2 regions of the Streptomyces castrisilvae genome follow, and region 2 is predicted to be linked to the other one. Evidence: predicted binding sites of a transcription regulator. Region 2 holds the regulator's gene; the other holds the start of a gene.

Region 1 (10,946 bases), 1.8 Mb from region 2:
CGCCCTTCCGCCTCGCTCACCCGCCTGACCTGCTGGTATGCACCAATCCCGGTGCCGTGCAGGCGCGGTGAAGGCATCGTGCAGACTGACCGCATGCGCATCGAACTCGCTACCGCCGCCGGCACGCCCGGACGTCCGAACGAGGACTGGACCGCCACGGCCCTTCCCGCTTCCGGCCAGGGCGGAGGACTGGTGCTGCTGGACGGCGTCACGCCCCCGCAGGGCGACGACGGCTGTGTGCACTCGGTTCCCTGGTTCACCGCGAGACTGGGCGGCGCCCTGGTCGAACTGTCCGGTTCGCGGCGGGATCTGACCCTGCGCGAGATCCTGGCGGAGTCCATCCGGCACACCGCGGACAGCCACCGCTCCCTGTGTGACCTTTCTCACGTGCGTACGCCACAGGCAACCGTCGTCGTCGTGCGTTGGGACGAGGCCTGGGTCGAGCACCTGGTGCTGTCCGATTCGGTGCTGCTGTTCGAGTCGCCCGGCGGAGATGTACACGCTGTGCTGGACGACCGGCTCGACCGGCTGCCGCCGGAGCTTCTGGTCTCGGAGGCGGTGGCCGACGCCCGCGCGCGCAACAAGGAGGGCGGCTTCTTCACGGCTGCCGCCGATCCGGACGTGGCGGACCGCGCGGTGACCGGGCGGACGCCGCGCGCGGAGGTGCGGGCCCTGGCGGCGATGACGGACGGGGCGAGCCGCTGGACGGAGATGTTCGGCGAGGGCGACTGGGCGGACTGCCTCGGGGTCCTGGAGAAGGAGGGGCCGCAGGGGCTGATCGACCGGGTCCGCGCCCTGGAGGACGCGGACACGGAGCGCAGGCGTCTGCTGCGGGGCAAGACGCACGACGACGCGACGGCGGTCTACGCCCGGCTGTGAGGCGGTACGAAGGCGGCGGGGCGGCCGCCCGTCACCGTCAGTCCTCGGCGCGGGCGTTCAAGTGGTGGAGCAGCCGGGCCAGTTCCGCCACCTCGGCGCGGTCCCAGTCGGCGAGCTTGCGCACATAGCGGTCGCGGCGCGCGTCGCGGACGCTGCGGAACCGGGCGAGGCCCTCCTCGGTGAGGTGGACGAGGAAGGCGCGCCCGTCGGCCGGATCGGGCTCCCGCGCCACCAGTCCGAGCGCTTCCAGGGCACGGAGTTGACGGCTCATGGTGGCCTTGCCGACGCCGAAGTACGAGGCGAGATCGGTGGCGCGCTGGCGCCCGGCGGATTCCAGGCGTACGAACAGGCCGTAGGCGGCGGCCTCCAGCTCGGGGTGCACCTCGCGCGCCATTTCGCCGGAATTGGCCCGTGCGCGGCGCAGGAAGACGGCCAACTCCAGCTCCAGGGCGAGGAATTCGTGGTCCACACCACTTCCTCCGGTTGCGCCGGGTTCACGCCCGCTTTCGCTCCCGTGCACGTCAACACCCCTCATGAGCTTTCCTGCCGCTGAAAGTTTCTTCCGCCGGCGGTCATCGCCGCAGCTCGGTCAGTATTTCGCAGGAGTAGACCAACGGCACAGCCGAGGCCCTCTTCCGTCACATGGGTCTACGTGCGTAGCGTCATGCATGACATGTTCACACCATGGCATGTCTCCGGGGTCGCCACGCCGTGTTCCCCGGGTCGGCAGATCCCCTCACCGAGGCCTCGGAGGCACGCACATGCCCGTGCACAGATCCGGCTCCACGAAGTCCCGCCGCTCCCGCTTCGCGGCCGCGGGCACCCTGCTCGCGGCCCTCTCGCTCCTCATCGCCCTGCCGGGCGCCTCGAACGCGGCCGGCGGAAGCCCGGCCGGACCGGCCCGCGGCACCGCCACCATGGGCATGGGCGTCGTCGCCCACGACGGCCAGGGCGGCCTGCCGATCGGCACCCGCGCCGTCCAGACCGAGGGCGTGGACGTCGCCAGCTACCAGGGCAACGTCGCCTGGGCGACCCTCTGGAACAGCGGCGTCAAGTGGGCCTACACCAAGGCCACCGAGGGCACGTACTACACGAACCCCTACTTCGCCCAGCAGTACAACGGCTCGTACAACGTGGGCATGATCCGCGGCGCCTACCACTTCGCGACGCCCGACACCACGAGCGGCGCCGTCCAGGCCAACTACTTCGTGGACCACGGGGGCGGCTGGTCCAGGGACGGCAAGACCCTGCCGGGCGTGCTCGACATCGAGTGGAACCCGTACGGGGCGCAGTGCTATGGCAAGACCGCGGCCCAGATGGTCGCGTGGATCCGTGACTTCGTGAACACGTACAAGGCGCGCACCGGGCGGGACGCGGTCATCTACACCGCGACCAGCTGGTGGAAGGACTGCACCGGCAACAACGCGGGCTTCGCCACCACCAACCCGCTGTGGGTGGCGCGCTACAGCTCCGCGGTCGGCGAACTCCCGGCCGGCTGGGGCTTCTACACGATCTGGCAGTACACGTCGTCCGGCCCGACCGTCGGCGACCACAACCACTTCAACGGCGCCCTCGACCGCGTACAGGCGCTGGCCAACGGATAGACCCAGCCGCACCCTTCCCGCACGGAGCCCGGTGACGTACCCCGTCGCCGGGCCTCGTCGCGTTCACGCCCCCGGCCGGCCCGGCACTTCAGGAGACACCCCCGCTATACATCCGGTGTATACGCCACATGTATAGTCGCCGCTCCAGGTCGCACACCAGTGCGGCCGTTCGCGCGAGGGAGTGGCGAGCCGTGCCCAGTAGGACGAAGTCGATCGGTACAGGGTTGGCCGTCGCCCTTGTGACAGCGCTCACTCTGACGTTGAGCGGCTGCTCGATGGAGACCACGGCGCCCGGCTCCGCGCGCGCCGACGCCGGCTCGGACGCCAAGGGCTCGTTCGGCCCGGTGGACTGCCGCAAGGCCAAGTGCATAGCCCTGACCTTCGACGCGGGCCCCGCCGAGGACACCCCTCATCTGCTGGACATCCTCAAGGAGAAGAAGGTCCACGCGACCTTCTTCCTGCTGGGCAAGAACCACGTCAAGAAGCACCCCGAGACCGTCCGCCGCATCGAGGCCGAGGGCCACGAGGTCGCCAACCACACCTGGTCGCACGAGATCCTCACGGACAAGAAGCCCGCCGAGATACGGGCCGAGCTGGAGAAGACGCAGGACGCGATCGAGGCGATCACCGGCAAGAAGCCGCGGCTGATGCGCCCGCCGCAGGGCCGCACCGACGACACCGTCTCCGGGATCAGCAAGGACCTCGGTCTCTCCCAGATCCTGTGGAGCGCCACCGCCAAGGACTACTCGACGAACGACTCCGCGCTGATCAAGAAGCGGATACTCGACCAGGCGAGCAAGGACGGCATCATCCTGCTGCACGACATCTACAAGGGCACCGTGCCCGCCGTGCCCGGCATCATCGACGCGCTGAAGAAGCAGGGCTACACCTTTGTGACGGTGCCCCAGCTGATGGCGCCCGCCGAGCCCGTCCCGGGCACGATCTACCGCCCGTAGTCCCGCGGCCCGTACCCGGAACGGCCGGGGTTTCGCCTCGCGTACGCGAAACGGCCCGCCTCCCCCGCGAGGGGAGGGCGGGCCGCCCGTACCGGCCGTGTCCGTGCTGCCACGCCCGTCACGCCGTGGCACCTACGCCGCGGCCGGAACCCTCAGCTCCGCCGAGGCCGGGGCGAGGGCGATCTCCAGCACCTGGCGGACGTCGGTGACCGGGTGGACCTCCAGGGTCTCCAGCACCTCGGCCGGGACGTCGTCCAGGTCGGCCTCGTTCCGCTTGGGGATCACCACGGTGGTGATGCCCGCGCGGTGCGCGGCCAGCAGCTTCTGCTTCAGCCCGCCGATCGGCAGCACCCGCCCGGTCAGCGAGACCTCACCGGTCATCGCCACGTCCGTGCGGACCAGCCGGCCGGAGAGCAGCGAGGCCAGCGCGGTCGTCATGGTGATGCCCGCGCTCGGGCCGTCCTTGGGGACCGCGCCCGCCGGGAAGTGGATGTGCGCCCCGCGGTCCTTGAGGTCCGCGACCGGCAGCTCCAGTTCCGCGCCGTGCGACCGCAGGAAGCTCAGCGCGATCTGCGCGGACTCCTTCATGACGTCGCCGAGCTGACCGGTGAGGGTCAGTCCGGACGCCCCGGTCTCCGGATCGGCGAGCGACGCCTCCACGAACAGGACGTCACCACCGGCCCCGGTCACCGCGAGCCCGGTCGCCACACCCGGCACCGCGGTGCGGCGCTCGGCCGGGTCCTGGGCGGACTCGGGGACGTGGTGCGGGCGCCCGATCAGACCGCGCAGGTCGTCCTCGGTCACCGTGAACGGCAGCTCGCGGTCGCCCAGTTCGTGCTGGGCCGCGACCTTCCGCAGCAGCCGGGCGACGGACCGCTCCAGGTTCCGCACACCGGCCTCCCGGGTGTACTCGCCGGCCAGCTTGCGCAGCGCCGACTCGTCGAGAGCGACCTCGTCCTTCGCCAGACCGGCCCGCTCCAGCTGGCGCGGGAGCAGGTGGTCACGGGCGATGACGACCTTCTCGTCCTCGGTGTAGCCGTCGAACCTGACCAGCTCCATCCGGTCGAGCAGCGCCTCCGGGATGGCCTCCAGGACGTTGGCGGTGGCCAGGAAGACGACATCGCTGAGGTCGAGCTCGACCTCCAGGTAGTGGTCGCGGAAGGTGTGGTTCTGCGCGGGGTCGAGCACTTCGAGGAGGGCCGCGGCCGGGTCGCCCCGGAAGTCGGAGCCGACCTTGTCGATCTCGTCCAGCAGGACGACCGGGTTCATCGAACCGGCCTCCTTGATGGCCCGGACAATGCGTCCGGGCAGCGCCCCCACGTACGTACGCCGGTGGCCGCGGATCTCCGCCTCGTCCCGGACACCGCCGAGCGCGACGCGGACGAACTTGCGGCCCATGGCGTGCGCAACGGACTCCCCGAGCGAGGTCTTGCCGACGCCGGGCGGGCCGACGAGGGCCAGCACGGCGCCGCCGCGCCGCCCGCCGACCACACCCAGCCCCCGGTCGGCACGGCGCTTGCGCACCGCGAGGTACTCGGTGATGCGCTCCTTCACGTCCTGGAGTCCGGCGTGCTCGGCGTCCAGGACCTCCTGGGCGCCCCTGATGTCGTAGGCGTCCTCGGTGCGCTCGGTCCAGGGCAGTTCGAGGACGGTGTCGAGCCAGGTCCTGATCCAGGAGCCCTCGGGGCTCTGGTCGGAGGACCGCTCCAGCTTGTCGACCTCCTTGAGCGCGGCCTCGCGGACGTGCTCGGGCAGGTCGGCGGCCTCGACGCGGGCCCGGTAGTCGTCGGACTCGTCCTCCGGGTCGCCGTTGAGCTGGGAGAGCTCCTTGCGTACGGCGTCGAGCTGGCGCCGCAGCAGGAATTCGCGCTGCTGCTTGTCGACGCCCTCCTGGACGTCCTTGGCGATGGACTCGGCGACATCCTGCTCGGCGAGGTGTTCACCGAGCCACTGGATGGCGAGCCTCAGCCGGGCGACCGGGTCGGTGGTCTCCAGCAGCCGGACCTTCTGGGCGGTGGTGAGGAAGGGTGAGTACCCGGAGTTGTCGGCGAGCGCGGAGACGTCCTCGATCTGCTGGACCCGGTCCACGACCTGCCAGGCGCCGCGCTTCTTCAGCCAGCTGGTGGCGAGCGCCTTGTACTCCTTGACCAGGTCGGCGGCGGCCCCGGGCAGGGGGTCGGGGACGGAGGCGTCGGCCCGGACCCCTTCCACCCACAGCGCGGCGCCCGGCCCGCTGGTGCCCGCGCCGACCCTGATCCGGTCGCGGCCCCGGATGAGGGCGCCCGGATCGCCGTCGGAGAGCCGTCCGACCTGCTCGACGATCCCGAGGACACCGATGCCGGTGTAGGTCCCGTCGATGCGCGGGACGAGCAGCACCTCGGGCTTGCCCCCGTCCTCCCGGGCCGCGGCCTGCGCGGCCTCCACGGCGGCGCGCACCTCGGTGTCGGACAGGTCGAGAGGCACCACCATCCCCGGCAGCACGACCTCGTCGTCGAGCGGCAGCACGGGCAGGGTGAGCGGTGTGACGGCATTGGACTCAGTAGCCATGATCTCCCCTTCGGCAGTCAAGTTGAGCTATGAAGACTCAATGCTTGTGAGCCCCTCAATGTTCCCCCCGGCGTGTTCGCTCTGAGCGATCAGGGGTAACACCGGCCGCGCCGCCTCCCGTGCAACACCGGGAGGCCGTCGCCGATTTCCGGCACCACGCACTCGCCCCGCCCCCGGAATCGGTGAGGCGGTGCCCGCCGCCGTGGTGTCCCGGGGCGCCGCCCGGGCGATCAGCACGGACGCCGACGTCACCACGCCCGCCGCGGCCGTGGAGTTCGTGGCGCCGCCCGGCTCCGGCAACCCATTGGCCCCCGCCCCGCCCGGCGCGACAGGATGACCGTGACACCGGCCCACGCCCACCGGAGACCAGCGCCATGCCCCACACGTTCGGCCCCGACACCGACGCCCCCGTCACCCTGGACCGCCGCGAGGGTCCGTACGGGGAGGTCGTCCTGCGCAGGCGGGGCGAGGACTTCGAGATCATCGCCAACGGATGCTTCCTCATGGACACCTCCGACGGACGCTCCGAGCGCCTGCTGATCGACGCCGCGCTCGCCGCGCTCCCGGCCGGCCGCACAGGCCCCGCCGTCCTCATCGGCGGGCTCGGTGTCGGGTTCTCGCTCGCCCGCGCGGCCGCCGAGCCGCGCTGGGGCAGGATCGCGGTCGCCGAGCGGGAGCAGGCGATCGTGGACTGGCACCTGGCCGGGCCGCTGGCCGGGATCTCGGGGCCCGCGCTCGCCGATCCCCGTACCGAGGTGCTGACGACCGACCTCGTCGCGTACCTGCGCACGACTACGGACCGTTACGACGCCTTGTGTCTGGACATCGACAACGGGCCGGACTGGACCGTCACCGAGGACAACGGGAACCTCTACTCCCCCGCCGGTCTCGCGGACTGCCACGCGCGGCTCACGCCGGGCGGCGTGCTCGCGGTGTGGTCCGCACAACCTTCCGCCGCCTTCGAGCAGGCCCTACGGAATGCCGGGTTCCAAGGGGTAAGGACGGAAGAAGTAGGCGTTGCCCGAGGTGTTCCGGACGTGGTCCATCTCGCCATTCGCGCACTCTGACATCCCCCCGGCGGGTATTACGGCCCCCCGGGCGCCCGGGGCCCGAGCCCGACGAGCGCGGCACTCCGCGTTTCACGTACACCCGTTCCGTCCGCACAGACTTGCACCCTGCGTAGCCGGAAGCCCTCCGCTGCCTCTACGCTGCTGACCGGTAGCGGGATCACCCACGAAATTCACGAGCGAAAACCGTTCGTCCGGGGGAATGGCCTCCGTGAGAACGGGCAGGGGCGGGGCGATGGAACAGACACACACCACCCACAACGGTGTCGCGGCCACCCCGGGCGCGCAGCGCCGCGTGCTGGTGGTCGAGGACGACGCCACGATCGTCGATGCCATTTCCGCCCGGCTGCGGGCGGAGGGCTTCCTGGTGCAGACCGCTCTCGACGGCCCGGCGGCCGTGGACGCGGCCGAGGCCTGGCAGCCGGATCTGATGGTGCTCGACATCATGCTTCCCGGCTTCGACGGCCTGGAGGTCTGCCGCCGGGTGCAGGCCCAGCGGCCGGTGCCGGTGCTGATGCTGACCGCCAGGGACGACGAGACCGACATGCTCGTCGGGCTCGGGGTCGGCGCCGACGACTACATGACCAAGCCGTTCTCCATGCGTGAGCTGGCCGCGCGGGTCCACGTCCTGCTGCGCAGGGTGGAGCGGGCGGCGCTGGCCGCCGTGACACCGCGCAGCGGGATACTCCGCCTCGGCGAGCTGGAGATCGACCACGCGCAGCGCCGGGTGCGGGTCCGGGCCGACGACGTCCACCTGACACCGACCGAGTTCGACCTGCTGGTGTGCCTGGCGAACACCCCGCGCGCGGTGCTCTCCCGGGAGCAGCTGCTGGCCGAGGTCTGGGACTGGGCGGACGCCTCGGGCACCCGGACCGTCGACAGCCACATCAAGGCGCTGCGCCGGAAGATCGGCGCGGAGCGCATCCGTACCGTGCACGGCGTCGGCTACGCGCTGGAGACCCCGGCGCCATGACCGCGCCCGGACCGGGACTGCGGCCGTTCTCCATCAAGGCCAAGCTGGGCACCCTGGTCGTGGTGTCGGTCTTCATCACGACGGGGCTGCTCATGGTCGCCCTGCGTACGCGGACCGAGCTGCGGTTCATCACGGTGTTCTCGGTCATCGCGACCCTGCTCATCACCCAGTTCGTGGCGCACGGTCTGACCGCGCCGCTGGACGAGATGCGTGCCGTGGCCCGCTCCATCTCGCACGGCGACTACACGCGCAGGGTGAACGGCGCGGGCCGGCGCGACGAACTGGGCGACCTGGCCCAGACGATCAACCTGATGGCCGACGACCTGGCGGCGGTGGACCGGCACCGCAAGGAGCTGGTGGCGAATGTCTCGCACGAGCTGCGCACCCCCATCGCGGCGCTGAGAGCCGTCCTGGAGAACGTCGTGGACGGGGTCTCGTCCGCCGATCCGGAGACGATGCGCACGGCGCTCAAACAGACGGAGCGCCTCGGCCGGCTGGTGGAGACGCTGCTGGACCTGTCCCGGCTGGACAACGGCGTGGTCACGCTGAGGACCGGCCGCTTCGAGGTGTGGCCGTATCTGTCGGGGGTGCTGAAGGAGGCGAACCTCGCCGCCGCGCACCGCCGGCTGTCCTCGGGTTCCGGGAACCACTCGCGCACCGACGTCCATCTGCACCTGGACGTCTCGCCGCCCGAGCTGACCGCGCACGCGGACGCGGAGCGGCTGCACCAGGTGGTGGCCAACCTGATCGACAACGCGGTCAAGCACAGCCCGCCGCACGGCCGGGTCACGGTGCTCGCCCGGCGCGGTCCGCAGCCGGAGTCCCTGCTCCTGGAGGTGGCGGACGAGGGCCCCGGCATCCCGGAGCCCGAGCGCCATCGCGTCTTCGAGCGTTTCAACCGGGGCGAGGTGGCCTCCCCGCACGGTCCGGGCAGCGACGGCGGTACGGGTCTGGGGCTCGCGATCGCCCGCTGGGCCGTGGATCTGCACGGCGGCCGTATCGGGGTGGCCGAATCTGCTCGCGGCTGCCGCATCCGCGTCACTCTTCCGGGGATACCTCAACAACGAGGTTGACGTAGGGTTCGAACCGGAAGGGCACGTTCTGCGTGTTCTGTTCAGGGGGTACGGTCCAAGGGGCCGTAGTTGCGGCCTCGCGTACCCGGAGTGAAGCGGAACCATGCTTGTTTCCCGCCATTTCCTGCGCCGAAACCCGACTTTCGATGTGACTTGCACGACGAAGACCGGCCCGGCCTGCAGGGAACGGCCGGGGAGGCGTAGCCTTGATTCCCGCTGTCCATCACCTTGTGAAGCGGAAGAGGGCGGTTGCCGCCGTGTCGTCTCAGTCCCCCAGTAACTCGAGCATCTCGACCGACCAGGCCGGCCCGGGTACCAACCCGGCCGCGGCTTTCGGCGCCAATGAGTGGCTCGTCGACGAGATCTACCAGCAGTACCTCCAGGACCCCAATTCGGTCGATCGCGCCTGGTGGGACTTCTTCGCCGACTACAAGCCGGGCAAGACCGGCACGGCGGACAAGCCCGTTCCCGGCGCCGCAGCCGCGGGGGCTGCAGCGCCCGCGGCCCCGGCCGCCGCCACCAACAACACCGCACCGGCAGCGCCGGCGCAGCCCGCGGCCCAGGCACCGGCGGCTCCCGCCGCGCCGGCCGCTCCCGCCGCGCCCAAGGCTCCGGCTCCGGCCGCACCCGCCCCGGCAAAGGCCGCACCGGCTCCGGCCGCGAAGGCCCCCGCCGCCAAGGCCGCGGCCCCGGCCGCCAAGGCGGACGCGGACACGGAGGCTCCGGCCGGTCCGGAGTACGTGACGCTGCGCGGCCCGTCCGCCGCGGTCGCGAAGAACATGAACGCCTCGCTGGAGCTGCCGACGGCCACGTCCGTGCGCGCCGTCCCGGTGAAGCTGCTCTTCGACAACCGCATCGTCATCAACAACCACCTCAAGCGCGCCCGGGGCGGGAAGATCTCCTTCACGCACCTCATCGGGTACGCGATGGTGCAGGCCCTCAAGGCCATGCCGGCGATGAACCACTCCTTCGCGGTGAAGGACGGCAAGCCGACCCTGGTCAAGCCGGAGCACGTCAACCTCGGCCTGGCCATCGACCTGGTGAAGCCGAACGGCGACCGCCAGCTGGTCGTCGCGGCCATCAAGAAGGCCGAGACGCTCAACTTCTTCGAGTTCTGGCAGGCCTACGAGGACATCGTCCGCCGCGCCCGCAACGGCAAGCTCGGCATGGACGACTTCACCGGCGTCACCGCCTCGCTGACCAACCCCGGCGGCATCGGCACCGTCCACTCGGTGCCCCGCCTGATGCCCGGACAGGGCCTCATCATGGGCGTCGGCGCGATGGACTACCCGGCCGAGTTCCAGGGCACCTCGCAGGACACCCTGAACAAGCTGGGCATCTCCAAGGTCATGACCCTGACCTCCACGTACGACCACCGGGTCATCCAGGGCGCCGCCTCCGGCGAGTTCCTGCGCATCCTCTCCCAGCTGCTGCTCGGCGAGAACGAGTTCTACGACGAGATCTTCAAGGCGCTGCGCATCCCCTACGAGCCGGTCCGCTGGCTCAAGGACATCGACGCCTCGCACGACGACGACGTCACCAAGGCCGCGCGGGTCTTCGAGCTGATCCACTCCTACCGGGTCCGCGGCCACGTCATGGCCGACACCGACCCGCTGGAGTACCACCAGCGCAAGCACCCCGACCTGGACATCACCGAGCACGGCCTCACCCTGTGGGACCTTGAGCGGGACTTCGCGGTCGGTGGGTTCGCCGGCAAGTCGTTGATGAAGCTCCGCGACATCCTCGGCGTGCTCCGCGAGTCGTACTGCCGCACCACCGGCATCGAGTTCATGCACATCCAGGACCCGAAGCAGCGCAAGTGGCTCCAGGACCGGGTGGAGCGCCCG
Region 2 (10,946 bases):
GAGCCCTCCTCGGGCTCGTGGGTGTGCGTGTAGACCTTGGGCCACAGGGTGCGGCGGTTCCAGTCGTCGATCGCGTCGAGGAGGACCGGGCGCTGGTCCGTGTCGTGCGGGCGGTCGTAGAACGTGCGGACCGAGAAGACCTGCTGCTCGCCCTCGCCGCGGAACATGAAGTACGTGCGGAATTCCTCCCACGGCGCGGCGAGGTCACCCTCGTCGTCCACGACGTACTTCAGCTCCATCTGGTCCAGCAGCTGCTTGACGAGGTCCTGGTCAGGGACGACGGGGCCCTCCGGTCCTGCCGCCTGCGGTTCGGGCTGGCCCCCGAAGTTAGGAATCGAGGACGGATCGATGCTCACCGTAATTTCCCTTCGTGCGGTTGGCTGCCATCCTCTCCCATCCCGGGCGGGGCATGGCAAGCCCGCGAGGCCCCGATCCGCCACAAGCTGATATCCGGACGGTGGGGAAAGGGGCCTCGGGCACTCCGGTTACGCCGTGCGGGTTCCGGTTACGGGCGCGGGCGGGTTCCGGTGACGGGCATGTGCGCTCCGCTCACGCCGTCGAGCCGACGATCAGACCGTCCTCGAACCGGTCCACGCGGACCGTGTCGCCGTCCTTGACCTCGCCCGCCAGGATCTCCTTGGCCAGCCGGTCGCCGATCGCCGTCTGGATGAGGCGGCGCAGCGGCCGGGCGCCGTACGCCGGGTCGTTGCCCTCCTCGGCCAGCCAGGCCAGGGCCTCCGGGGTGACCTCCAGGGTGAGCCTGCGGTCGGCGAGGCGCGCCGCGAGCCGGTCGATCTGGAGTCCCGCGATGTGCGTCAGCTCGTCGCCGGACAGGGCCGAGAAGACCACCAGGTCGTCCAGCCGGTTGAGGAACTCCGGCTTGAAGGAGGCCCGGACGATCTCCAGGACCTGCCGCTTCTTCTCCTCCGGTTTGGTCAGCGGGTCGGTGAGGAACTGGCTGCCGAGGTTGGACGTCAGGATCAGGATGGTGTTGCGGAAGTCCACCGTCCGGCCCTGCCCGTCGGTGAGCCGGCCGTCGTCCAGGACCTGGAGCAGGATGTCGAAGACCTCGGGGTGGGCCTTCTCGACCTCGTCCAGCAGGACGACGCTGTACGGGCGGCGGCGGACCGCCTCGGTGAGCTGGCCGCCCTCCTCGTAGCCGACGTATCCGGGCGGGGCGCCGACCAGGCGGGCGACGCTGTGCTTCTCGCTGTACTCGCTCATGTCGATGCGGACCATGGCCCGCTCGTCGTCGAAGAGGAAGTCCGCGAGGGCCTTCGCCAGCTCGGTCTTGCCGACACCGGTCGGCCCGAGGAAAAGGAACGAGCCGGTGGGGCGGTCCGGGTCGGCGATGCCGGCGCGCGTACGGCGTACCGCGTCCGACACGGCCCGCACGGCCTCGGTCTGCCCGATGAGGCGCTTGCCCAGCTCCGCCTCCATGCGCAGCAGCTTCTGCGTCTCGCCCTCCAGCAGGCGGCCGGCCGGGATGCCGGTCCAGGCACCCACCACATCGGCGATGTCGTCCGGGCCGACCTCCTCCTTGACCAGGGTCTCCTTGGGCTCCTTCGCCGCTTCCTCCTCGGCCTCGGCGGCCTCGGCCAGCTCGCGTTCCAGCCCGGGGATCTCGCCGTACAGAAGCTTGGAGGCGGTGTCGAAGTCGCCGTCGCGCTGGGCGCGTTCGGCCTGGCCGCGCAGGTCGTCCAGGCGTTCCTTCAGCTCACCGAGCCGGTTGAGGCCCTGCTTCTCCTTCTCCCAGCGGGCGTTGAGGCCGCGCAGCTCCTCCTCCTTGTCGGCGAGGTCGCGGCGCAGCTTCTCCAGACGCTGCTTGGAGGCGGCGTCGCTCTCGTTCCTGAGGGCCAGCTCCTCCATGTGCAACCGGTCGACGGAGCGCTGGAGTTCGTCGATCTCGACGGGCGAGGAGTCGATCTCCATGCGCAGCCGGGAGGCCGCCTCGTCGACGAGGTCGATGGCCTTGTCGGGCAGGAAGCGGGAGGTGATGTAGCGGTCGGACAGGGTCGCGGCGGCGACCAGCGAGGCGTCCGCGATCTGCACCTTGTGGTGGGCCTCGTACCGTCCCTTGAGTCCGCGCAGGATCGCGATGGTGTCCTCGACGGACGGCTCCGCCACCAGCACCTGCTGGAAGCGGCGCTCCAGGGCCGGGTCCTTCTCGATCCGCTCGCGGTACTCGTCCAGGGTGGTGGCGCCGACCATCCGCAGCTCGCCGCGGGCCAGCATCGGCTTGAGCATGTTGCCCGCGTCCATGGCGGAATCGCCGCCGGCGCCCGCGCCCACGACGGTGTGCAGCTCGTCGATGAACGTGATGATCTGGCCGTCGCTCTCCTTGATCTCGGACAGGACGGTCTTCAGGCGCTCCTCGAACTCGCCGCGGTACTTCGCGCCCGCGACCATGGCGCCCAGGTCCAGCGAGACGAGCCGCTTGTTCTTCAGGGACTCGGGCACGTCGCCCTTGACGATGCGCTGGGCGAGCCCTTCGACCACGGCGGTCTTGCCGACTCCGGGCTCGCCGATGAGCACCGGGTTGTTCTTGGTGCGCCGCGAGAGCACCTGGACGACGCGGCGGATCTCCTGGTCGCGCCCGATGACCGGGTCGAGCTTGCCCTCGCGGGCCGCCGCGGTGAAGTCCGTGCCGAATTTCTCCAGGGCCTTGTACTGGCCCTCCGGGTCGGGAGTGGTCACCCGTCGCCCTCCCCTGCTCTTCTCGAACGCGTCCAGCAGCTTCTTCGCGCCGGCCCCCTGTCCGTCGAGGATCTCACCGGCGCGGCCGCCCTTCGCGGCGATCCCGATCAGCAGGTGCTCGGTGGAGATGTAGTCGTCGCCCAGCTCCTTGGCGCGCTGCGCGGCGTCCGCGATGACGGCCAGCGTCTCCCGGTTGGGCTGGGGCGGTGCGACGGTCGACCCGGTCACGCTGGGCTGCGCGCCGAGGAGCCGTTCGGTCTCGGTGCGCACGGCGATCTGGTCCGCGTCGACGGCGGCCAGCAGATCGATGAGGTTCTCGTTTGCTTGTCGGCCGTCACCCGAGAGCAGCGCGAGCAGCAGATGCCCCGGGGTCAGATCGGGGTGGCCGTCCTTCACGGCCCTGGTGGTGGCCGCGTTGATGGCGTCCCGGCTCCTGTTGGTCAGCTCGGCGTCCACGTGCGCTGTCTCCTCCTCGCGATGACGGGGTCCGTTGTCACGTCTGGTCTGCCACGGTCAACGTGTACAAAGTTGAGTCTATTCCACTCAAGGCTGCTCGCGCACAGAGTTGAGCCCGTTCCACTCAAGGCGAAACCCCGGCCCCGCCCCTCCTCCGAGTGAAACCGCCGCCCCGGGGACCCGCCACCGCAGCGCCCCGCGCCCCGCCTACGCTGTGGCCCATGGCAGTCGACGTACACCATCCCGGCCCCGAGTACCTCGCGTTCTGGCGTGAGAACCACGTGTGCACGCTCACCACGGTCCGCCCCGACGGCACCCCGCACGTGGTGCCGGTGTGCGTGACCTACGACCCCGAGGCCGGCCTCGCCCGCGTCATCACCAACCAGCACAGCCGCAAGGTCGCCAACATCCTGGCCGCCGGCCCGGACGGCGCCCGCGTCGCGGCGTGCCAGGTGCACCGCCGCCGCTGGGCGACTCTGGAGGGCGTGGCCCGGATCAGCACCGACCCGGAGCGGGTCGCGGAGGCGGTACGCCGTCACACCGAACGCTACGACCGGGTGCCCTCGCCCAACCCCGACCGGGTCGTCATCGAGATCACCCTCGACCGGGCGCTCGGCCGCGGCTGAGCGCGTCCGGACACAGCACAACGGCGCCACCGTGTTCAGGTCACGGTGGCGCCGCTGTGTGGGGGAGTGACTGAGCGACGTGGAACGACGGGGGATCGCTCAGGCACTGCGGGGGGTGGCGGAAATGGCTTCGGGTTCGAACAGCTGGTGGTCACGCTGTGCGAGGTTCACAAAAATCATGTCGTACCGGATGGCGCAGCGCACCGGCTGCGGCGCACCCCGCGGCTTGCGCAGGCATCGGTAGGCCCGGACCTCGCCGTCGTCCTCCCGGGCGACGACGACCGGGTCGCCGAACAGAGTGACCATCAACGAGTCACCACGGCGGGGCAGCGCCGTGACGAGATCGATGAAATGCCACCCTGACCGGTAGGCGGTCGCCATCTCGCGCCGGAAGGTCCGGTCGTCCGGTGGGGTGGTCATGCGACTGCGGTGGAACCGGCCGGCGCAGTGGTCCAGCCGATGTCCGAACCGGTGGGCGAAACGGTCCAGCCGATGTCCGACCCGGCAGGCGAAACGGTCCAGCCGATGTCCGACCCGGCAGGCGAAGCGGTCCACCCGATGTCCGACTTGGCGGGCGGCGCGGTCCAGCCGATGTCCCCGGCAGCGACAGCCCCATCGCCGCCCTGCCCAAAGCCGCTGCCGCCCAACAGCCCTATACCCAGGGCCGCAACGAACGAGGCGGCAAGCGCCGAGCGAAGCATTCGCTTATACATAGTCGGCTTCGTCCTCACTTGTGGATTCTTCTCCCCCGCACCAAAGACGATGTCTTACAGGGGCACGCAAGCACCACTGAGGAGATGCATCATGTTCCTGTATGTTCAGGAACCTGGGGGGTGAAGATATGGCCACAAAAAGCACCAATCCGGCACATCCTCATGGGATCACCGAACTTTGCCAGGCCGGGGCGCGTCTTTACGCCAGTGCGTTGCGTCTGGGGCGTATAGCGCGGGCCGACATCGAAGCGGCACCCTGCCTCATAGATTTCGCCCTCCTGCACCCCGATCCGGACGACGCGGCATGGCTCCGACCAGTCCCCCCTTCGGTTGCCCTGGCTCAGCACCTCCATCCGCTGGAGCGGGAGATCCTGGAACGCCGCAAGCATTCGGTTCAGCTGACCGAATCGTTCGAGCCATTCATGGACATCAGCACACAGGGCCCTCCGGTCACCCACGCGATCACCGTGCTGGAGGGTGTCAACCGCATCAACGCCGCGCTCGACCAGGCCACGGCGGAGTGCCGTACCGAGGTCCTCACCGTCCAGCCGGGCGGCGGCCGCATCGAGGACCGCCTGAGCAAGTCGCTGGACCGCGGCCTCTCCGTCGTCCAGCGAGGCGTCCGGATGCGCACCCTCTACCAGCACACCGTGCGGCACAGTCCCAGCACACTCGCGTACGCGGAACGCATGGCCGACAGCAACGTGGAGATCCGCACACTCGAGGAACTCGTCGAGCGCCTGATCGTGTTCGACCGGACGGTGGCCTTCATCCCCGCCCAGGACGACCGTCAGGTCGCCCTGGAACTGCGCCATCCCGGACTCGTCGAGTACCTGGCCAACGTGTTCGAGCAACTCTGGAACCGGGCCGCTCCGCTGCGCGAGGAGATCAAGTACGAGCCGATCCCACTGGGCATCAGCGGAGTCCAGTACTCCATCGCCCAGCTCCTCATCGAGGGCCATGTGGACGACTCGATCGCCCGCCGCCTCGGTATGAACGTCCGCACCTGCCGGGCGCACGTCGCCAAACTCGCCGCCGCGCTCGGCAGCAACAGCCGAGCCCAGCTCGGCTACTTGATCGCCCGGTCAGGAATCCTGGAACAGGACTCCTGACCGGGCCGGACCCCAAAGATCCCCACCCCCCGGGCCGGCAAGGCACGGCCACCCAACGGGGGAGAAGCGTGGCCACGCCCTGGATCAGCCGGGGAAGTTCCCGGCTCCCCCGGCACGTCCACACTGCCCCGGGGATTACGCTTCCACCACCTTCATCTTGCTGCACTGCCAAAAGTGGGGGGTCACGAATGGGCAAGGACGAGGACATAGCGCACCACCCGCACGGAGACCTCGAACTGTGCGCAGCGGCGGTCAGGATCTACACCGAGGCGCTCAGCGCGGGACGCATACCCCGGACCGCGCTGGAACCCGCTCCCTGCCTCACCGAGTTGGCGCTCGTCCACCCCGACCCGCAGGACAACGACTGGATGCGCCCGGTGCCGCCCGCCGCGGCCCTCGCCCACCTGCTGCAACCCGTCACCCGGGAGATCCACGAGCGCATCAGGCTCTCCGCAGCCCTGGCCGACTCCCTGGCCCCCCTGGCCTCCGTCGCCAGCACCGACCCCAACCTCGCCATCACCGTCCTCGAAGGCATCCCGCTGATCGACGCGGCCATCCAGAACGCCACGGACGGCGCGCGGACGGAGGTCCTGACCCTCCAGCCCAGCGGCAGCCGGCCCGTCGACCAGCTCAAGAAGGCGCTGGGCCGCGCCCAGGCCATGGCCGACCGGGGGGTGACGCTGCGCCACATCTACCAGCACCCGGCCCGCTACAGCCCGGCCATCAAGGCGTACCTGCAAGAGGTGCCGGCCGGCCACATCCAGGTCCGCACCATCGAGCAGACCGTCGAGCGCCTCTTCGTCTTCGACCGCACCGTCGCCTTCATCCCCGCCAGCGCCGACCGCGACGTCGCCCTGGAGATCCGCCACCCCGCGCTCGTCCGCTACCTGATCCAGGTGTACGAAGTGCTCTGGGCCCAGGCCAAACCGCTCTCGGCCCCCCTCCAGCAGGCCACCGCGCCCCACACCTCGGTCACCACCGCCCAGCTGAGCGTCGCCCGCCTCCTCGCCGAGGGGAACACCGACCAGATCGTGGCCCGCAAGCTCGGCATCAGCGTCCGCACCTGCCGCGCCCACATCTCCAAGCTCATGCAGACCCTCGGCGCCACCAGCCGCACCCACCTCGGCGCCCTCCTCGTCCAGTCCGGCATCGTGGAAGGCGCCGGGAAATGACCGGACCGGCGCCGCACCCCCACGGCGAGCGGGAGCTGTGCGAGCCCGGCCTCACCCTCTACGCGGAGGCCCTCACCGCCGGCCGCATCGCCCGCAGCGCCCTCGGACAGGCCCCCTGCCTCGTCGGCCTCGCCCTGCTCCTGCCCGATCCGCGGGACGCCGCGTGGCTGCGCCCCGTACCACCGTCCGCGGCCCTGGCCCGGCTGCTGGACCCCCTCAGCCGGGAGATCGACGCGCGCCTGCGGCTGGCCACCGCGCTGACCCGGTCGCTGATGCCGCTGGCCGCGACGGCCGGTGACGACCCCAGCCGCTCGATCACCGTGCTCGAAGGGCGGGACAGGATCCGCGCGGCGCTCCGCAACGCCTCGCGGTCGGCCCGGGAGGAAGTGCTGACCGCCCAGCCCGGCGGCAACCGCATGGCCGCCAACATGCGGCAGGGCCTGGCGAACGCCGAGTACGTCATCGCGGCGGGAGGACGGCTCAGACACCTCTACCAGCACCCGGCGCGCTACAGCCCCCGGCTCAGGGAGTACCTGACGGAGATCCCCTCCGGCCGCCTCCAGATCCGCACGATGGAGCAGAGCGTCGGCCGCCTCCTCATCTTCGACCGCGAGACCGCCTACATCCCCGCCGACCCCGACAGCAGTACCGCCCTGGAGATCCGCCACCCCGCCCTCGTCCGCTACCTGGCGGACGTCTACGAGACGCTCTGGGCCGGGGCCACACCCTTCACCGAGAGCCTGCCGACCGCGGTCCCCGGAGCCCCGGCCACCGCCGTCCAGCTCAGCATCGCCCGCCTCCTCGTCGAGGGGTACGCGGACCAGGCGGTCGCCGAGAAACTCGGCATCAGCGTCCGCACCTGCCGCGCCCACATCTCCCGGCTGATGCGGACCCTCGGCGCCACCAGCCGCACCCACCTCGGCGCCCTCCTCGTCCGCTCCGATCTCGCGGAGCCCGCCCGGTAATGCCCCCGTCACCCGGACACGGCCACAGCGGCCACGCACTGTGCGACGAGGCCGTCGGCCTCTACACCCAGGCCCTGTCCCACGGCCGCGTCGCCCGCTCCGCCGCCGCCCACGTGCCCTGCCTCACCGACAACGCCCTGCTCGCGCCCGACCCCGGCGACGGCCAGTGGCTGCGCCCCGTACCGCCGTCGGCGGCCCTGGCACAGCTGCTGCACCCCCTGGCCCGGGACATCCTGGAGCAGGTACGGACCGCCGGCCGCCTGGCCCGGACGCTGGGGGCGCTCGACGCGCTCACCGACCGGCCCCCGGACCTCGCCATCAGCGTCATCGCCGGGCAGTCCACCATCCAGGCGGCCATCAGCGCCGCCCTGGAGGAGGCGAACGACGAGATCCTCACCCTCCAGCCCGGCAGCACCCGCTCACCCGAGATGCTCCGGGTGGCGCTGTCCAGCACCCTGCCCACCGTCGAGCGGAACGTCCGGCTGCGCCACATCTACCAGCACTCGGCGCGCTACGGCCCGGGGCTCAAGGCGTATCTGGAACGGCTGCCCGGCGACCTCCTCCAGGTCCGCACGGTGGAGCAGGCGGTCGACCGCCTCATGATCTTCGACCGCAAGGTCGCCTACCTGCCCGCCACCCCCGACCGCAGCGCCGCCCTGGAGATCCGCCACCCCGCGCTCGTCCGCTACCTGGCGCAGCTGTACGACGTCCTCTGGGCCCGCGCCACACCGTTCAGCGAGCCGCTGCCCACCGCGGTGCCCGGCGCACCCGTCACCGCCGTCCAGCAGAGCATCGCGCGCCTGCTCGTCGAGGGAAACCAGGACGAGGCCGTCGCCCGCACCCTCGGCATCAGCGTCCGCACCTGCCGCGCGCACATCGCCAAGCTCATGCGGACCCTCGGGGCCACCAGCCGCACCCACCTCGGCGTCCTCCTCGTCCGTACAGGCGTCGCACAGACCCCGCACATGACGACGCGGCCCGCCATGCCCGGAACACCGGGATGACGGGCCGCGTACGCGCGGGGCCGCTCAGTCCTTCGGCCGCTTGGGCCGCCAGACCACCAGCGCGCTGGTCTGCTGCACATCCTGGTACGGGACCAGGTCGCGCCGGTACGAGGCGTGGACCTGGGCCTCGCGCTGCTGCATCGCCACCGCGGCGCCGTCCACGGCCGCCGAGAGTTCGGCGACGCGCTGCTGAAGGGCCGCGACCTGGTTCTCCAGCTCGATGATGCGCTTGATGCCGGCGAGGTTGATGCCCTCGTCCTGCGACAGCTGCTGCACGGTGCGCAGCAGCTCGATGTCACGGGCCGAGTAGCGCCGGCCGCGTCCGGCCGTACGGTCGGGGGAGACCAGGCCGAGGCGGTCGTACTGGCGCAGCGTCTGCGGATGCAGGCCCGAGAGCTGGGCCGCGATCGAGATCACGTACACCGGGGACTCGTCGGTCAGTTCGTACGGATTACGCCGTCGGCCGTCCACCTCAAGCTCCCTTCGCCGCCTGGAACAGCTCCGCCCGCGGGTCCTGGCCCGCGGTCGCCTTCCGGTAGGCCTCCAGCGCGTCCCTGGCCTCGGTGCCGAGGTCGGTGGGCACGGTCACCTCGACGGTGACCAGGAGGTCGCCCCGGGTGCCGTCCTTACGGACCGCGCCCTTGCCGCGGGCCCGCATCGTACGCCCATTCGGGGTGCCGGCCGGAAGCTTCAGCGTGACGGGCGGCCCGCCGAGCGTGGGGACCTTCACCTCGCCGCCGAGCGCCGCCTCCGTGAAGGTGACGGGCACCGTGACGGTGAGGTTGTCGCCCCTGCGGCCGAAGACCGGGTGGGCGTCGACATGGACCACGACGTACAGGTCGCCGGCCGGGCCGCCGCGCTCGCCCGGCGCGCCCTTGCCGCGCAGCCGGATGCGCTGGCCGTCGGAGACGCCCGCCGGGATCCGCACCTGCATGGTCCGCGAGGAACGCGCCCGGCCGCTGCCCTTGCAGATGTCGCAGGGGTCCTGAGCGATGAGACCGCGGCCCTTGCAGTCCACGCACGGGTCGGTCAGCGAGAAGCCGCCGCCGCTGCCGCGCGAGACCTGTCCGGTGCCGACGCAGGTCGGACACACCCTCGGGGTGCCGTTCTTGTCGCCGGTGCCGGAGCACGCCTTGCAGGGGGCCTGGCTGGACATCCGCAGCGGGACCGTGGCCCCGTCGACCGCCTCGGTGAAGCTGAGCGTCACCTCGGACTCGATGTCCTGGCCGCGCCGCGGCTGCACCCGCGTACCGGTGCCGCCGCCGCGGTTGAACAGGCCGCCGAACACGTCGCCGAGCCCGCCGCCGCCGCCGAATCCGCCGGCGCCGCCCTGGCCCCCGCCGCCCTGGGCGCCTCCGAAGAGGTCCCCCAGGTCGAAGTTGAAGTTGCCCTGGGCGCCGCCGGGCCCGGCGCGGAAGCCGCCGTTGCCGAAGAGGGCGCGCGCGTCGTCGTACTCCTTGCGCTTCTTGGTGTCGCCGAGGACGTCATTCGCCTCGGAGATCTCCTTGAAGCGCTCCTCCGCCTTGTCGTCGCCCTTGTTGGCGTCCGGGTGGAACTCGCGGGCGAGCTTCCGGTACGCCTTCTTGATCTCGGCGTCGGTGGCGTCCTTGGGGACGCCGAGAACCTTGTAGTAGTCCTTCTCGACGAAGTCCTTCGTACTCATCGACGTCCCTCCTTCCGGACGACCGGCCGGGAGCCCCCCGTCCGGCCGGCGCCGGGCCCGAAGGCCCTGGCACCGACCGGACGGAAGGTCCTGATGGCCGGGCGGTGTGCTGCCAGGTGATCGGACGGAATGTCAGACCTCCTCGCCGCCACCGCTCTCCTCGTCGTCTGTCTTCTCTTCCTTCGCCGCCGCGGGAGCCGCGCCCGGCTGGGGCTCGGCCACCGCGACCCGCGCGGGACGGATGGTGCGCTCGCCGATCCGGTACCCGGGCTGCAGGATCGCTACGCAGGTCGTCTCCGTGACGTCCGGCGCGTAGCTGTGCATCAGGGCCTCGTGGATCGTCGGGTCGAAGGGCTCGCCCTCCTTGCCGAACTGCTGCAGGCCGAGCTTCGCGACGACCGTCTCCAGCGATTCGGCCACCGACTTGAACCCGCCCACGAGCTCTCCGTGCTCCCGGGCCCGGCCGACGTCGTCGAGCACGGGCAGGAGCTCGGACAGGAGGTTCGCCGAAGCGATCTCCTTGACCGTGACCCGGTCC

Evidence for each region. The regulator HspR, encoded in region 2, represses chaperone genes until heat shock. The targets are predictions, from matches to a motif close to TTGAGNNNNNNNNNCTCAA.
Region 1: the regulator HspR is predicted to act here: its motif matches at 6,009-6,027, upstream of lon (endopeptidase La).

What each region holds. Positions count from the first base shown of each region.
Region 1 covers NZ_CP120997.1:5,421,392-5,432,337, reverse strand. The annotation lists gene P8A18_RS23775 (protein phosphatase 2C domain-containing protein) at 94-879, shown strand; gene P8A18_RS23770 (MarR family winged helix-turn-helix transcriptional regulator) at 917-1,414, opposite strand; gene P8A18_RS23765 (lysozyme) at 1,641-2,483, shown strand; gene P8A18_RS23760 (polysaccharide deacetylase family protein) at 2,759-3,439, shown strand; gene lon (endopeptidase La) at 3,572-5,986, opposite strand; gene P8A18_RS23750 (hypothetical protein) at 6,177-6,323, shown strand; gene P8A18_RS23745 (spermidine synthase family protein) at 6,361-7,053, shown strand; gene P8A18_RS23740 (response regulator transcription factor) at 7,289-8,026, shown strand; gene P8A18_RS23735 (HAMP domain-containing sensor histidine kinase) at 8,023-9,099, shown strand; gene P8A18_RS23730 (multifunctional oxoglutarate decarboxylase/oxoglutarate dehydrogenase thiamine pyrophosphate-binding subunit/dihydrolipoyllysine-residue succinyltransferase subunit) at 9,357-10,946, shown strand, end outside.
Region 2 covers NZ_CP120997.1:3,580,127-3,591,072, forward strand. The annotation lists gene P8A18_RS15380 (YbjN domain-containing protein) at 1-356, opposite strand, end outside; gene clpB (ATP-dependent chaperone ClpB) at 550-3,153, opposite strand; gene P8A18_RS15390 (pyridoxamine 5'-phosphate oxidase family protein) at 3,375-3,779, shown strand; gene P8A18_RS15395 (Rieske (2Fe-2S) protein) at 3,879-4,199, opposite strand; gene P8A18_RS15400 (5'-nucleotidase) at 4,196-4,492, opposite strand; gene P8A18_RS15405 (helix-turn-helix transcriptional regulator) at 4,594-5,604, shown strand; gene P8A18_RS15410 (LuxR C-terminal-related transcriptional regulator) at 5,793-6,776, shown strand; gene P8A18_RS15415 (helix-turn-helix domain-containing protein) at 6,773-7,741, shown strand; gene P8A18_RS15420 (helix-turn-helix transcriptional regulator) at 7,741-8,745, shown strand; gene P8A18_RS15425 (heat shock protein transcriptional repressor HspR) at 8,770-9,216, opposite strand; gene dnaJ (molecular chaperone DnaJ) at 9,218-10,408, opposite strand; gene grpE (nucleotide exchange factor GrpE) at 10,541-10,946, opposite strand, start outside.